3 regions of the Mesorhizobium sp. Mes31 genome follow, and region 1 is predicted to be linked to each of the others. Evidence: predicted binding sites of a transcription regulator. Region 1 holds the regulator's gene; each other region holds the start of a gene.

Region 1 (5,400 bases):
AGTGCCTTCTGTACCGCCGGGCCGATGGCCGAGGCATCCTGCGCCAGGATGATCAGCGAGTTGGCGCCCTGCGAGATCAGGCTCTCGACATCGGTAAGCTGCTTGCCGGGATTGGACTGCGCGTCGGCGGAGATATACTTGTCGCCGGCGGCCACGATCGCCGCCTTCATGGCGGCCTCGTCCGTCTTCCAGCGCTCTTCCTGGAAGTTGGACCACGAAACGCCGATGACCTTGTCCTTTGCCTGCGCGACCGACGCGAGCGTCAGCGACATGGCGACACCCGCCAGGATGGCGGCTGTGAATCTCTTCATGTTATCCTCCCTGCGCCGCGTATGGCGCGACCAAACTGACCCGAAGGCCGGCACACAGGCTCTTTTTTTCGAGCCTCGAAAAAATACTGATCCAACACCGGAACGCTGTCAACATCGATTCTGATGGATTTTGATGCCCCTCCGAATTTTTTTCGAGCCTCGGAATAAATAATGACAGGATAATTCGCTTCTGCCAGTATTTGGCTGGCGCGTGTCGCCCAAGGGTGGGCAACGGTTTCGGGACACGACACGCGCGGAAATGACGACCTGGGGCGCGACGCGCTTCAGGCTTCGCCGACGTCTTCGGAGGACACGAAAGGCTGCGGCGACCGGGAGGATGTGAGAAAGCATGTCGGTCGGAATCCGCCACGACGATTTGCGCCGGCGCAACCGGGCAATGGTGATTGCGGCCGTGCGCCGGGCCGGACAGCCGTCACGTACCGAGATCGCCGCGACCACCGGCCTCAGCCACTCGACCATATCGGCGATTTCCTCCGACCTGATCGGCGAAGGCATCCTGGCCGAAAGCAAGCCGAGCGAGCCCGGTTCGCTGAAACGCGGCCGGCCACAGGTCGGCCTCGGCCTCAATCCGGAAGCCGCGGCGGTGATGACCGTGGTGCTGTCGCTGAACTTCCTGTCCGTCGCCGTCATCGACTATGCCGGCCAGGTGATATCAGAGGAACAGCGCCGGCTGGACACGCTGACGATGTCGCGCGACGCGCTGATCGGTGAATGCGTCGCCATCGTGCGGCGCCGCCTCGAAGACCCCGATCTCGATGTCCGCAGCGTCGCCCGCATCGCGCTGGCGATCCAGGGCATTACCGACACCCGTGCTCGCGCCATGCTGTGGTCGCCGATAACGCCGCACACCGACATCGCCTTCGCCGACATCCTCGAGGACGAGTTCGGCATCCCCGCCACCATGGAGAACGACTGCAACATGATGGCGGTGGCGTTGCGCTGGCGCGATCCGCAGCGCTACCGTGATGACTTCATCGCCATCCTGCTCTCGCACGGCATCGGCATGGGACTGGTGCTGAAGGGTCAGTTGTTCACCGGCACCCATTCCTCGGGCGGCGAGTTCGGCCACATGATCCACCAGCCGAAGGGCGCGCTCTGCCGCTGTGGGCGACGCGGCTGCGTCGAGGCCTATGCCGGCAACTACGCCATCTGGCGCAACGCAAGGCAGCTCGGCGAGGACACCGAGCCGGTTGCCGATGTCAGCGACGCAGACATGCGCGCGCTGGCAGCCGCGGCCCGCGAAAGCGACGGGCCCGAGCGTGAAGCCTATCGCAAGGCCGGCGAAGCGCTTGGCTACGGGCTCGGCAGCCTGTTCGCGCTGATCGACCCGGCACCCGTCGCCATGGTCGGTGTCAGCGCCGCGGCCTTCGACCTGATCGAGCCGGCATTGCGCGAGGCCATAGCCCAGACCGCCGGCGGCCAGCACTCGGAATCGATTTCCTTCGACACCGAGCCGAACGAACTGCCGCTGATCCGCGAAGGCTGCGCCATGCGCGCGCTGACCTTCGTCGACCAGGAGATTTTCGCGCCGGGCGCGCAGGCACGACCGGGCGCCGGAAAGAACGTTGCCTGAGGATCCGTGCAAAACCAAATCATTCTGAGCGACCGGTCGACCTGAACCGGGCTTCACGATGGGTATGATGTCAGTCAGGCGCGCCAACTGTTAGGATGCTGTCTAATTCGACGCGTCGGCCAATGCCTCATCGTCTCGTACCCTCAACACTGAAATTTCAGCTGAACCACCATCAGGACCATCAAGAAATGACCGCCTCGCCTCCCTTTCTTGGCTTTCCCGATTGCCTTGCCGATGGCCGTATACCGCGTGCGGTGATCTTTGGAGCCGGTCACGGCACTACCTATCCCGGCAAGGACAGCAGCGGATACGCCTTGGCCGCCGACGCCATCCGCGTTGCGAGCCAGGGCGATGCCACGCTCGTCGAGCACTGGGATTTCGATCTCGGCGGCCCGCTGTTCGACGGCAAGCCGGTCTGCTGCATCGACACCGGCGACATCGCGACCACCATGCATGACAATAGCGGCAACAGGGCGCGGATCGAGGCGAAAACGCGCCAGGTTCTGGCACTACCGGCCGTGCCGATCCTGCTCGGCGGCGACGATTCCGTGCCCATCCCCTTCCTCGCCGGCTTTGCGGATCACGGGCCGGTCTGGATCCTGCAGATCGACGCCCATATCGACTGGCGCGACGAGGTGCATGGCGAACGCTACGGCTATTCGAACCCGATGCGCCGCGCAAGCGAGATGCCGCATGTCGCCGGCATCGTGCAGGTCGGCATCCGTGGCGTCGGCAGCGCTCGCCTCACCGAAATCGAAGCGGCACGGCGCTATGGCAGCCGCTTTGTAACCGCCCGCGAGGTTCACGCCCAAGGCGTCGAAGCCGCTCTCCGGCATATTCCGGAAGGGGCGCGGGTCGTCGTAACTCTCGACTGCGACGGCCTCGATCCCGGTATCATGCCGGGCGTGGCGGCGCGTTCGCCCGGCGGCCTCACCTACACCCAGGTGGTCGATCTGATCGGGGGCCTCGGCAGACGGGCCAGGATCGCGGGATTCGACCTTGTCGAGCTTTATCCTCCCGCCGACATTGACGGCCTGTCGGCCCTGACCGCAGCGCGCCTTCTCGTCAACGTCATCGGCACCGTCGTCCGGCAGGTTTGAGCCCGGACTCTCGCTAGGGCAATTCCAGGAAAAGTGTGAAACGGTTTTCCGTCCGGAATTGCGTCAAAACAAAGAGTTAGAGCGGTTTGCCGTTTCCGTGAAACGGTGAACTGCTCTAGTCTTCCCTGATCGCGTAACCCGCCCCGCGGATCGTGCGGATGACATCGGGCATGCGGCCGTTGTTGACCGCCTTGCGCAACCGGCCGACATGCACGTCCACCGTGCGCTCGTCGATATAGATCGTCTCGCCCCAGACATTGTCGAGCAGCTGGCTGCGCGAGAAGACGCGGCCAGGATGGCGCATCATGAATTCGAGCAGGCGGAATTCGGTCGGCCCGAGCCGGATCTCGCTCTTCTTGCGATAGACCCGGTGCGACTCACGATCGAGCACGATGTCGCCAACCTTGAGCACGCTGGACAGCACTTCCGGCTTGGCGCGGCGCAGCAGCGCCTTGACCCTGGCCATGAACTCCGGTGTCGAGAACGGCTTGACCAGATAATCGTCGGCGCCCGTGGAAAGGCCGCGCACGCGGTCGCTCTCCTCGCCACGCGCGGTCAGCATGATGATTGGCAGCCGCTCGGTCTCGGGGCGCATTCTCAGCCGCCGGCAGAGTTCGATGCCTGAAACCGCCGGCACCATCCAGTCCAGCACCAGAAGGTCGGGGACGTTCTCCTGCAGCCGGATCTCGGCCTCGTCGCCGCGCGTCACCACCTCGACCTGGTAACCCTCGGACTCCAGATTGTAGCGGAGCAGCACACCGAGCGGCTCCTCATCCTCCACGACCATGATGCGTGGCGCGATCATCGGCTGCTTACCCCTGTCGTCATGCCGCCGGCGCGGACATTGCCGTCTCGTCCTGCTTCGGGCGATTGGCGGGTAGCTGTGTGCCGGTCAAAACATAATACGCATTCTCGGCGATGTTGGTCACGTGATCGCCGATGCGTTCGAGGTTCTTGGCGCAGAACAACAGATGCGTGCACGCGGTGATGTTGCGCGGATCCTCCATCATGTAGGTCAGGAGTTCGCGGAACACGGACGTGTACTTGACGTCGATGCGTTCGTCGTCGTTCCTGAGCTTGGCCAGCGCCGCCGCGTCGGCGGCGGCGTATTCCTCGATCACGCCCTGCACCTGGATCAGCACCAGCTGCGCCATCGCATCGATCGAGTGCGAAAGGTCGCGAGGCGTGACGCTGAGGCCAACGGTGCCGACGCGCTTGGCGATGTTCTTGGCAAGATCGCCGATGCGCTCGAGGTCGCCGGCCATGCGGATCGAACCGACGACATGGCGCAGATCGTCGGCCATCGGCTGCCGCTTGGCGATCAGAGTGATGGCGCGGTCGTCGAGTTCGCGCTGGCGCGCGTCCATGATCGCGTCGTCGGAGACAACGCGCTGTGCCAGGGCGTTGTCGGAATTCAGAAGTGCCTTGGTCGCACCGCCGACCATCGAGCCGGCGAGATCGCCCATGTCGCTGATGAGCTTGCTGATCTGTCCGAGATCCTCGTCGAAAGAAGCGACTGTATGTTCGCCCATGATCTTAGTCCTCGTATGTCTGAGCTCAGCCGAAGCGGCCGGTGATGTAGTCCTGCGTGCGCTTCTCGCGGGGCGACGTGAAGATCTTCTCGGTGCGGTCGAACTCGACCAGTTCGCCCAGATACATGAAGGCGGTCTGCTTCGAGACGCGTGCCGCCTGCTGCATGTTGTGGGTGACGATGACGATCGTGTAGTCGGCCTGCAACTCGTCGATCAGCTCTTCGATCTTGGCGGTCGACAGCGGATCGAGCGCCGAAGCCGGCTCGTCGAGCAGGATGACTTCCGGCTTCACCGCCACGGTGCGGGCGATGCAGAGCCGCTGCTGCTGGCCGCCCGAAAGGCTGAGGCCGCTGGCGTTGAGCTTGTCCTTGACCTCGGTCCACAGTGCGGCGCGCTTGAGCGCCTGCTCGACGCGGCCGTCCATCTCGGACTTGCTGATCTTCTCATAGAGCCTGACGCCGAAAGCGATGTTTTCGTAGATCGACATCGGAAATGGCGTCGGCTTCTGGAACACCATGCCGATCTTGGTCCGCAGCAGGTTGAGATCCTGCGACCGGTCGAGGATGTTCTGGCCGTCGAGCAGCACCTGGCCCTCGGCGGTCTGTTTCGGGTAGAGCTCGTAGATGCGGTTGAAGACGCGCAGCAGCGTCGACTTTCCGCAGCCCGAGGGCCCGATGAAGGCGGTGACGCTGCGCTCGGGCAGCGACAGAGTGATACCCTTCAGCGCCTTGCTCTGGCCGTAGTAGAAGTTGAGGTTCTTGACCTCGATCTTGGCCTTGGCGGTTGCCTCGGCGGCGATCGTCATGTCTGGAGACAACATCTGGCTCATTTGTCCTCTCTGCGTCCGGTCAGGCTGCGAGCAA
Region 2 (5,400 bases), on a different contig from region 1:
GATGTGATAGGCGTCGCCAGTGAGGCCGTAACCGGTGACCTCTGCGTAAATCTTCGCGCCGCGCGCCTTGGCGTGCTCCAATTCTTCCAGCACGACGACACCGGCGCCCTCGCCCATGACGAAACCGTCGCGGTCGCGGTCGTAGGGACGCGACGCTGTTTGTGGCGCATCATTGCGATCGGTCGAAAGCGCCCGGCACGCGGCGAAGCCGGCGATCGACAGCCGCGTCACCGGCGCTTCGGCGCCACCTGCGACCATCACGTCGGCATCGCCCCACATGATCAGCCGGGCAGCGTCGCCAATGGCATGCGCGCCGGTCGAGCATGCGGTGACGACGGCATGGTTCGGGCCTTTCAGCCCGTGCCGGATCGAAACCTGACCGGAGACGAGATTGATGATCTGACCCGGGATGAAGAAGGGGCTGATGCGGCGCGGGCCGCGTTCCTTGAGGATCATCGCGTTCTCGGCGATGCCCTCGATGCCGCCGATGCCGGAGCCGATCAGGACGCCAGTGGAGCACTGCTCCGCATGCGTCTTGGGTTCCCAGCCGGAATCCGCCAGCGCCTCGTCGGCGGCGGCAATCCCGTACAGGATGAAGTCGCCGATCTTGCGCAACTCCTTCGGCTCGAGCACGGCCTCTGGATTGAAGGTGGCATTGCTGCCGTCGCCACGCGGAACGACGTGGGCGATCTTGCAGGCAAGATCCTCCACCTCGAACTCGGTGATGCGCTTGGCTGCGCTGCGGCCGGTCAGAAGTTCCTTCCAGCTGTGCTCGAAGCCCATGCCGAATGGCGACAGCAACCCAAGGCCCGTGACGACGACACGCCTCATCGCAGGTCCTCCCAGGTGACGACTGCGGAAAGCGTCAGGCCGAAGCCTTGTCGATGTACTTCACCGCGTCGCCGACGGTCAGGATGGTCTCGGCCGCGTCGTCGGGAATCTCGACGCCGAATTCTTCTTCGAACGCCATGACGAGTTCAACCGTGTCGAGGCTGTCGGCGCCCAGATCATCGATGAAGCTCGCTTGCTCCGTCACCTTGTCGGCATCGACGCCAAGGTGCTCGATGACGATCTTCTTGACGCGCTCTGCGGTGTCACTCATTTGGGGCATCCTCGTCTTTTGTTTGTCTGTCTTCGTTAGCGGGCAGAATGCCGCTAATCAAGCTGAAAGATGGTCCTGCCGGAAACGCAACGGGCACGGACCGGTTTTTGCCCGAACCGCCGGGTTGCGGGCCGCATTACACGAAAATCGGCTCAGGTCCAAGGCGAAATGGTCTCTTTTCACAACCCGGCAGCGTTGCCGCCGGACCTCGTTCAGATCATCGCCATGCCGCCGTTTACATGGATGGTCTGGCCGGTGACGTAGGCCGCTTCGTTGGAGGCCAGATAGGCAACGGCCGACGCAACTTCGGCGCTGGTGCCCATGCGGCGCGTCGGAATCGCCGCCATGATCGCCTCTTTCTGCTTGTCGTTGAGCTTGTCGGTCATCGCCGATTCGATGAAGCCCGGGGCGACGCAGTTGACGGTGATGTTGCGGGTGGCGATCTCCTGCGCCAGTGATTTGGAAAAGCCGATCATGCCAGCCTTGGAGGCACAATAGTTGGTCTGGCCGGGATTGCCTGTGACGCCGACCACCGAGGTGATGTTGATGATGCGGCCATGGCGGCGGCGCATCATCGGATGGGTGAGTTCACGGGTCAGCCTGAACACGGCAGTCAGGTTGACCTCGATCACGCTATCCCAGTCTGCATCCGACATGCGCACGAACAGACCGTCCTTGGTGATGCCGGCATTGTTGACCAGAATGTCGACGCCTTCGAGATCGGCCTCCGCCTTCTGGCCAAGCGCCTTGACCTCGTCGCGGTTCGACAGGTTGGCCGGGAACAGCTTGACCCGGTCGCCGAGCTCGGCGGCGAGCGCTTCCAGCTTCTCGACGCGCGTGCCGTGCAGGCCGACGATGGCGCCTTGCGCATGCAGGACCCTGGCGATCGCCTCGCCGATCCCCCCCGATGCGCCGGTGACGAGCGCCTTGCGGCCGTTCAATTCAAACATTTTTGTCTCCTGATTGGGAAGAGAACACCCTCGCACGGGTGAGGTCAAATCGCATCCAGCTAGGCAAGCGCTGCCAATGTCGCCTCGACCTCGGCCGCGGTGCCGACCGACGCGGTGGCGATGTCGCGGTTGATGCGCCGTGCCAATCCCGAAAGCACCTTGCCGGCGCCGATTTCGTAAAGCGTGCCGAGCCCGTTCGCGCCGAACCATTCAACAGTCTCGCGCCAGCGCACACGGCCGGTCACCTGATCGACGAGGCGTCGGGCGATTTCGTCGGGGTCGCTGGAGGGTGTCACCGACACGTTGGAGACGACCGGGACGGCGGGCGCATTCCTTGCCACGCCAGCCAGGGCTTCGCGCATCACGTCCGCGGCCGGCGCCATTAGCGCCGAATGGAAGGGCGCCGACACCTGCAGCATCAGCGCGCGCTTGGCACCTTTTTCCGTGCACAGCCTTGCCGCCAGTTCGACCGCGGCCTTGGCGCCGGAAATGACCAGCTGGCCGCCACCATTGTCGTTGGCGATCTGGCACACCGAGCTTTTGCCGGCCTCGGCGCAGGCGGCTTCGACATCAGCCTGTTCGAGTCCGATGATCGCCGCCATGGCGCCCTCGCCGGCCGGCACGGCCGCCTGCATGGCATTGCCCCGGATGCGCAGCAGCCGGGCAGCATCGGCGACCGAAACGAAGCCAGCGGCCGCGAGCGCTGAATACTCCCCCAGCGAATGGCCGGCGACATAGGCGACCCTGTCCTTCAGCGAAAAGCCCCGTGATTCCAGCGCCCTGATGGCGGCCAGCGACACCGCCATCAGCGCCGGCTGCGCGTTGGCGGTCAGCGTCAAGGTTTCCTCCGGCCCTTCCCAGATCAGCCTGGACAGGCTTTCGCCGAGCGCGTCGTCAACTTCCTGGAAGACCCTGCGCGCCTCGGGAAAGGCGTCGGCGAGGTCCTTGCCCATGCCGACAGCCTGACTGCCTTGTCCAGGAAAGGTGAATGCAACGGCCATGCGAGGGCTCCCAAAGGCTGGTTTTGCTTGCCTGATAGACGAGTTTTTCTTGCCTGTGACGCAAGGCAGGCCGCCAAGTCAAGCCCACTTCGGCCCTGCCCGGCGGCAGCATTGTCGGTCGAGTGCCTGTTCCAAAAGGCTTTTTGGCGATCACTCCTGATGAAAACCGCTCACGAATCGTTTGCTGGCTCTTCTTATTTCCGCCAGAGGCGCTAGCTTTGCGTGACAATTCCATGACAATCGAGTGACGAGTTTGTCGCTGGGCGGGGAAGTTAAAGTGGCAAAGAGTTCAAAACGCGCCGGCAGGGCCGCGCCACAGTTCCTGGAAGACGATCCGTCCACCGGCTATCTGCCGGGCAGGACATGGCCGGTTGTGCGCTATGGTCTGATCAGCCTGGCGATCGCGGCCGTGCTGGTGTTCGCCATAGAGCTGATCGTGCGCGGCGATTTCGCCGGCACCATCTCCTTCTTCCTGCAGCCTCTCAAGCCCGGCTGGACCACCATCGTCGTGTTTGCGCTGATCCTGATCGGCCTCGATGCGGTGCTCGGCCGCAGTCACCAGAGCCTGATGATCGTCGCGCCGCTGACCCTGTCTCTTGCCTTTGTCGGCCATCAGAAGTCGCACTATCTCGGTGATCCGCTCTATCCGACGGATTTCCTCTATGCCCGCCAGATCTTCGCGCTGCTGCCGCTGCTCGTGCGTGACCGGCCGATGACCGCGCTCGCCATGGTCGCCGGTATCGTCGCCGGCCTGTCGCTGCTCGTCTATGGCTGGCGGCTGTGGCGCCGCAAGGTTCCATCGCTCAGCCACAAGGGCCGCGTTGCCCGGCTGACGCTGGCCGTGCCGCTGCTCGCCTTCTTCGTTTCGATCATGGACTATGCCACCTTCTCGTGGACCCGCGACCGGCTGCAGATCATCCCGATCATGTGGGACCAGAAGGAAAACTATGCCTCCAACGGCTTTGCACTGGCCTTCGCGCTGAATGTGCCGATGGCGCATGTCTCGGCACCGGCCGGCTATTCCGACAAGGCAATCGCGTCGATCGGCAGGCCCGACGTGACCGCCTCGGTACCCGACGAGAAGCCCGACATCATCGTCGTCATGAGCGAATCCTTTTGGGATCCGACCAAGCTGCCTGGCGTCACCATCACCCCGGATCCCATCCCCAATGTGCGGGCGCTGCGCTCGGGTTCGATGTTCTCGCCCGAATTCGGCGGCATGACCGCCAACATCGAGTTCGAGGCGCTGACCGGCTTCTCCAACGCCTTCCTGCCGGCCGGCAGCATCCCCTACCAGCAATATGTGCGCACGCCGACGCCTTCGATGGCGACCTTCCTGAAGAGCGAGGGCTACAGGGCGCGCGCCATCCATCCGGGCACCAACTGGTTCTGGAACCGGGGAGCGGTCTATGCCGATTTCGGCTTCAACGACTTCAAGTCGGAAGAGACGCTGCCGCCGATGGAAAAGCGCGGGCCGCTGGCATCGGACGCGGCGATGACCGATGAGATCATCCGCGAAGCCGACGCCAGCGATCAACCGGTGTTCTTCTTCGCGGTGAGCCTGCAGAACCACGGCCCCTACGAGCCGAACCGCTATTACAATCCGACCCACACGGTGCAGGCGCCGATCAGCCAGTGGGCGCGCGCGTCGCTCCTGTCTTACGCCGAGGGCTCAGCCGACGCGGATCGGGGTCTTGAACGCCTAATCGAATGGGCCAAGAAGCGCGAGCGGCCAACCGTCATCGCCTTCTTCGGCGACCACCTGCCGCCATTGGGACCGGTCTATGTCGAGACCGGCTTCCTCAAGGACAATGTCGCGCCACGCAAGGAACCGACGCCGGAAGCCGCGCTTGAACATCACCAGACACCGCTCATCATCTGGTCGAACCGCTCCGGTCCGGTCGAGAATCTGGGCGCGGTGAGCCCGGCATTCCTGCCCTATCATATCCTCACCGCCGCAGGCATCACCCACCCCTACTACACGGGTTTCCTAGGCGAGGTGCGGGAGCGCTACCGCGTTGTCGACCGCAACCTGCTGCTGACCCCGACTGGCGAGGCGACGCCCGATTGGTCGCGGCAAAAGGAGATCGACCCGACGATCAACGATTTCCGACTGATCCAGTACGACATGATGTTCGGCAAGCGCGGTGCGGCGCCCGATTTCTTCCCCGAAACGGTCGACAAGGTTGTCGCCCATACGAGTTGACACGCTCGGTCCGTTCGGGATGCGGCCCGGTCCTCTCGGGGGTCGGGCGTTCAATTCGTCAATTGCAGCTTGGAGAACTCACTGGCGATCTGCTGGAACACGTTCGGCAGCTTGGTCGGATCGTTGACGGCATAATAGTCG
Region 3 (5,400 bases), on a different contig from region 1:
TGACAAAGAGCGGTCAGGGCCTTGTCGATGTTGCAAAGCGAGACGTCTGGCCGCGCATCGAGGGCGCCGTCGCGGATTTGTGCCGGGACCTTTCGGGGCCGTTGCTTGATCAACTGGCCGCCATCGAGGACGGTTTGGCCACGGCCCCGCTCGATCGTCGTGTAAGAATGAGCAAGGGCGCAGCGCAATGAAGCACGTGCTCGATCGCCCCGTCTGGAGCGCACTGGACACGCGCCACCGGACCTTCGCGCAGGGTGACAAGCTCGCCAGGCGCTATCCATCGTCGATCGTTCCCTTCGCGGCCACCGCCAGGGACGACGCGGAGAGCCTCCAGGCACTCGGCAAGCTTGTTCCCCCAAATGAGAGCGTGATCATGCTTCAGGCGGACGCCATTGCTCTTCCTGTCGGGCTATCGGCGATCTCGACCGCTTTCGGCGTGCAGATGGTTGCCGAGGCGCCGTTGCGGACCGTGTCGGACGAGCGCGTGCAGCCCCTGACGCAAGACGATGCAGCCGAGATGCTCGCCCTGGCGTCGCTCACCAGGCCCGGCCCGTTTACGCTCGGGGCGTTGAGCCTTGGTGATTTCTGGGGTGTGAAGGTTGACGGCAGGCTGGTGGCGATGGCCGGCGAGCGCATGAAGCAGCCCGGCTATACCGAACTCAGCGGCGTGTGCTCGCATCCGAACTTTCGCGGCGGTGGCCTTGGCCGGCTGCTGTCCCTGTTCGTGGCAAACCAGATCACGGCGCGCGGCGAGATACCCTACCTTCACGCCTATGCCACGAACGCTGCTGCCATCAAATTATACGAGTCCATCGGCTTCCGATTGAGAAGCGCAATGAATGTGGCCGTGGTTCAGCGCGCGGGATAGGGCAGCCGTCGGCTCGTCATGTCATGCCGACTTCGGCTCGAGCCGGCGGAAACCGACGGCTTCCATCAGCATGTCCTCCTCGACCATGCCGGCATTGTGCAGGGCGAGCAGGTTAAGGGCGATCTCGCGGGCCTCGGCCGAATCGGGATGCGCTTCGCGCTGCCGGCAGGCCTCGTCGAAGACGCGCTGCAGCCTGGCGATCTCGCCAGGCTTGAGCAAGCCACGGTCATAGACGGACTTCGGCATGGTGGGTCTCCTGGTCATTGACCTAGGGCGCCACGTGTAAATTGCCAATCTTTCCCGAGGCTTGAATGGATCTCGTGCAAAAAGGGGGCCTTCGGTGATCCGAAGTCCCCCCTTCAGATTGAAAAAGGGTCCGTGTCAGACGGCGATCTTGCCGCCGCCCTGTTTGGTGATCGCAACCACCGCCGGCCGCACCGGCATGTCGGGCCTGAAGTCGGGCCAGCGGGTCGACAGGTCCTCATAGTAGGACGGGCGGCCGAACGCCTCCCAGTCCTCGCCGCCGTCGCCCGGATGCTGGACCGCGACGAAGGCGGTCTGATCATCGGGCGTAAACAGCGGGCCGCACATTTCGGCACCGATCGGCACGCGGAAGAACAGTTTTGAGGTCGCCCGCGCCGCTCCTTCGGTGTCGACCGCCCACAGGCCGTCGGTGCGGCCGGTGGCTTTCGGACCCTGTCCGTCGGTGGCTACCCACAGCCGGCCGGCCGAATCGACCGCGCAATTGTCGGGCATGCCGAACCAGCCATTGGCCGTCGTTGCCGTCGAGAAGGTCGCGCCGACATCGGCCACTGCCGGATCGCCGCATTTCAGCAGCACCTCCCACTTGCCCTTGGGGGCAGTGAAATCGCCGCCGTCCTCCGCTATCTCGATGATGTGACCGAAGGCGTTTTCGGCGCGCGGATTGGCGGCGTCGACCTGGTCGGCCTTGCGCTTCGAATTGTTGGTCAGCATGACATAGACCTTGCCGTTGACGGCATTGGGCTGGATGTCCTCGGGGCGGTCCATCTTGGTGGCGCCGAGCAGGTCGGCGGCGCGCCGCGTCTCGATCAGCACGTCGGCCTGGCTGGCAAAACCGTTCTCGGCGGTCAACGGGCCCTGGCCGAAGACGATCGGCAGCCATTCGACCGAGCCGTCCTCGGCGAATTTGGCGACATGCAGCGTGCCCTCGTCGAGCAGGTCCTTGTTGGCGGCGCGGTCGCTGGCATTGAAACGGCCGGCGGTGACGAACTTGTAGACATAGTCGAAGCGCTCGTCGTCGCCGAGATAGAAGACGACGCGGCCATCCCTGGCGACGATCGATTCGGCGCCCTCATGCTTGAAGCGGCCCATGGCGGTGCGCTTCCTCGGCGTCGAGGTCGGATCGTCGACATCGACCTCGACGATCCAGCCGAAGCGATTGGGCTCGTTCGGTTCCTTGGCGAGGTCGAAGCGGTCGTAATGCGCCGCCCATTCATAGGCGCCTTCGGGAATGCCGAGGCGCTTGTAGTTGGAGGCTTCCTTGTGGCCCTCGGGCAGTTCGCCGGAGAAATAGCCGTGGATGTTCTCCTCGGACATCACATAGGTGCCCCAGGGCGTGACGCCGCCGGCGCAATTGTTGATGGTGCCGAACACCTTGGTCCCGGACGGATCGGCGCTGGTCTTGACGCGGTCGTGGCCGGCGACCGGGCCGGACAGCGCCATTTCGGTGTTGGCGGTGATGCGGCGGTTGAGCTTGCCGTCGCGCACCACCTGCCATTTGCCGGCTTGCTTGCGGATCTCGACGATGGTGCCGCCGTGTGCCGCCATCTCGACATCGACCTGCTCCTTGCTGAGCGTCGCTTGGTTGACCTTGCCGTCGGCGATGGTGACCAGGCCCGGGAACATCAGATGCGGGTTGGTGTATTCGTGATTGACCACCAGCAGGCCGTGCTCGGCCGAACCGTCGATCGGGATATAGCCGACATAGTCGTTGTTGTAGCCGAACTGTCTGGCCTGGGCCTGCGCCGACTGTTTCGTCGGATCGAATTCCGGCGAATCGGCGAACAGCGGATCGCCCCAGCGCAACAGCACATCGGCGTCATAGCCCGGCGCGACATGGTGCTTGTCGTCGATGCCGGCCTCGAGCTCGTCGAACGAGAAGGCGGAGCCTTCGGCGGCACGGGCCTCGTCGGCGCTGACCAGCGCCAGCGGGCTGACGGTGGCGGCGATCGCCGAGACGGCCAGCGAACCCTTCAGGAAACCACGGCGCGAGAATCGCGCGGCGATGATCTCGCCCATGGTGCGGTTGTTGGTGGGGTTGGTGGCCGGTCCTTCGTTTTCCTCGAGCCGGCTGGTGGCGAATCGGGTGTCGGGGGAGCGATGATCAGTCATGGGGCTGGCCTCTGGCTGTTGGAGGTGGCTGGAGCGGGATACGAGTTTGACCCCTTATAGCCGGCCGATCACATTTTCGTGACACCGGCCGCCACTTTCAACCGCCCACGGCAATCCGCGATCCGCCGCTCGGGCAAGAGGTCTGCTTGACGTGCCCGCGCGCTTCGGAAACAAGGTCTGCGATACACGCGGCGTGCGCCGCTTCGAGAGGGGACAGGGCGTGAGTTTTTCGGGATTGCTGCAGCTCGGCTTTTCGACGGTGATCTTCCTGCTGGCGGCGACCGCCGCCAAGCAATGGGGACTGGCGCCAAGCCTGGGCAAGATCCTGCTGACGCTCGCACTCTATTCGCTGGGCAATCTGATCATGCTGAGGCTGATCCGCGAGTTCGGCATGTCGGTGTCCTTCAGCCTCTCGGCCGTCATCCAGCTGGTCTCGGTGAATGTCGTGGCGCTGGTGTTCTTCGGCGAGCGCGTCAACGTGCTGCAGGCAACCGGCATCGTGCTGGCGGTCGCCGCCGTGGCGCTGATCACGCTCGGGCCCTATCTGCAAACGCGGTTGTAACGGCGAATAGCTGATGAAGAACGCTGCGAACGCTCTGCTCAACCGGCTCGAATTCCCGGTGCTGCTGGCCGGCCTGGTCATCGCCGGCGGCCTGTGGGGATTCGAGGAATTGATGGAGGTGGCGCGGGCCACCACGCCGCACGCCTTCGACACCGAAATCCTGCTTGCCTTCCGTCAGGCCGGTCAGCCCGGTGTCCCGATCGGCGCTCCCTGGCTGGAGGGCGCGATGCGCGACATCACCAGCCTCGGCAGCGTCAGCGTGCTGGTGCTGGTCACGGCGGCGACGATCATCTACCTGCTGTTGATCCGCCGCCCGGCAACGGCGGTTCTCATCTTCGTAGCCGTGGCGGGCGGCCAGGCGCTGTCGAGCCTGCTGAAGGTCGGCGTCGACCGGCCACGACCAGAACTCGTCTCGCATCTGGTCACCGAGACCTCGCTGTCCTTTCCGAGCGGCCACGCCATGCTGTCGGCGGTGACCTATCTGACACTCGGCTCGCTGGCGGCTCGCTTCCTGCCAGGCCGGACAACCAAGGTCTACGTGTTGTCGCTGGCGGTGCTGACGACGCTGCTGGTTGGCGTCAGCCGCATCTATCTCGGTGTCCACTGGCCGTCGGATGTGCTGGCCGGCTGGTGCGCCGGCTTCGCCTGGGCGATGCTGTGCTGGTTGGTGGCGCGGCTTCTGCAGCGGCGCAAGGTGGTGGACAACGACGCCTGACCGGCAAGCTCGGCGTCAGATCATCCTGTTGATGACATGCCCGCAACCTGCCAGCAGCCAGATCATCGACAGCACGCATGCCGGCACCATGAAAGCCTTCAGGATTTTCACCGGCTTATCCTTTCGATTTGGCGATGTATCGGGATCGCCGTCGAGTTCACGCGAAAACGACGACAATGCGACAGGCTAGAGCATGATCCCGAAAAGTGGAATCCGGTTTTCGGGAAAGATCATGCTCAAACAAAGAGATAGAGCCCCATCCCGATTCCATCGGGATGGAACAGGCTCTGGCATGATAGCCGCACGCACCGCCATCTCGTCCCGGCGTCATTGACCGGGGCGGGCAATCGCCTGGAAACATGCTTCCTCAAACCGCCGCCTCGATTGGCTCGGCGAGCTTCGGGTTGGCGCGCGCGGCGATCAGGCAGCCGGCGACGATCAGGCATGCCCCCGCCAACGTGGTCCAGGCAGCCTCTTCGTCGAAGAAGAACCAGCCAAGCGCGATCGCCCAGATGAAGGCCGAGTATTCCGTCGGGATCAGATACTGCGCTTCGGCACGCGCATAGGACCAGCTCATCAGGAATTGCCCGGCAAGCGACAGCACCGTCACCACGGCCAAAGGAAGCCAGAGATTAGCCGGCAAAGCCACGGCGAGCCAAGGGGCTGCTAGACCCATTATGATGGCAACGCAAAGGTTCTGGAACAACATGATCTCGATTGGCTTGGCCAACTGCGCCTGTTGCCGGGCGAGGATCAGATTGTAGCCGTAGAACACCGTCGAGACGAGCACCGCCGCCGTGCCAAGCAGGGCATCCTGCGAATAGCTTGGCTGGCCAAACTGGCCGGCCAGGATGATGGTGACGCCGGCGATGCCGGCCAGCG

Evidence for each region. Region 1 encodes PhoB, which activates phosphate uptake and scavenging genes when phosphate is short. Its sites were predicted from a motif close to TGTCATNNANCTGTCAT; they were not measured.
Region 2: a site for PhoB is predicted at 3,276-3,292, ahead of NR193_RS04365 (LTA synthase family protein). Genes of this name have one in related genera too.
Region 3: a site for PhoB is predicted at 3,309-3,325, ahead of NR193_RS24570 (PhoX family phosphatase). Genes of this name have one in related genera too.

What each region holds. Positions count from the first base shown of each region.
Region 1 covers NZ_JALJRL010000012.1:54,816-60,215, forward strand. Annotated here, with positions in the region: gene xylF (D-xylose ABC transporter substrate-binding protein) at 1-311, opposite strand, end outside; gene NR193_RS20645 (ROK family protein) at 661-1,905, shown strand; gene NR193_RS20650 (agmatinase) at 2,094-3,005, shown strand; gene phoB (phosphate regulon transcriptional regulator PhoB) at 3,121-3,810, opposite strand; gene phoU (phosphate signaling complex protein PhoU) at 3,830-4,537, opposite strand; gene pstB (phosphate ABC transporter ATP-binding protein PstB) at 4,563-5,366, opposite strand; gene pstA (phosphate ABC transporter permease PstA) at 5,363-5,400, opposite strand, start outside.
Region 2 covers NZ_JALJRL010000002.1:358,412-363,811, reverse strand. Annotated here, with positions in the region: gene fabF (beta-ketoacyl-ACP synthase II) at 1-831, opposite strand, end outside; gene NR193_RS04380 (acyl carrier protein) at 866-1,102, opposite strand; gene fabG (3-oxoacyl-[acyl-carrier-protein] reductase) at 1,315-2,052, opposite strand; gene fabD (ACP S-malonyltransferase) at 2,112-3,053, opposite strand; gene NR193_RS04365 (LTA synthase family protein) at 3,307-5,259, shown strand; gene NR193_RS04360 (pilus assembly protein) at 5,310-5,400, opposite strand, start outside.
Region 3 covers NZ_JALJRL010000016.1:127,122-132,521, forward strand. Annotated here, with positions in the region: gene NR193_RS24555 (MarR family winged helix-turn-helix transcriptional regulator) at 1-191, shown strand, start outside; gene NR193_RS24560 (GNAT family N-acetyltransferase) at 188-868, shown strand; gene NR193_RS24565 (hypothetical protein) at 890-1,114, opposite strand; gene NR193_RS24570 (PhoX family phosphatase) at 1,250-3,241, opposite strand; gene NR193_RS24575 (hypothetical protein) at 3,462-3,803, shown strand; gene NR193_RS24580 (phosphatase PAP2 family protein) at 3,817-4,518, shown strand; gene NR193_RS24585 (DMT family transporter) at 4,886-5,400, opposite strand, start outside.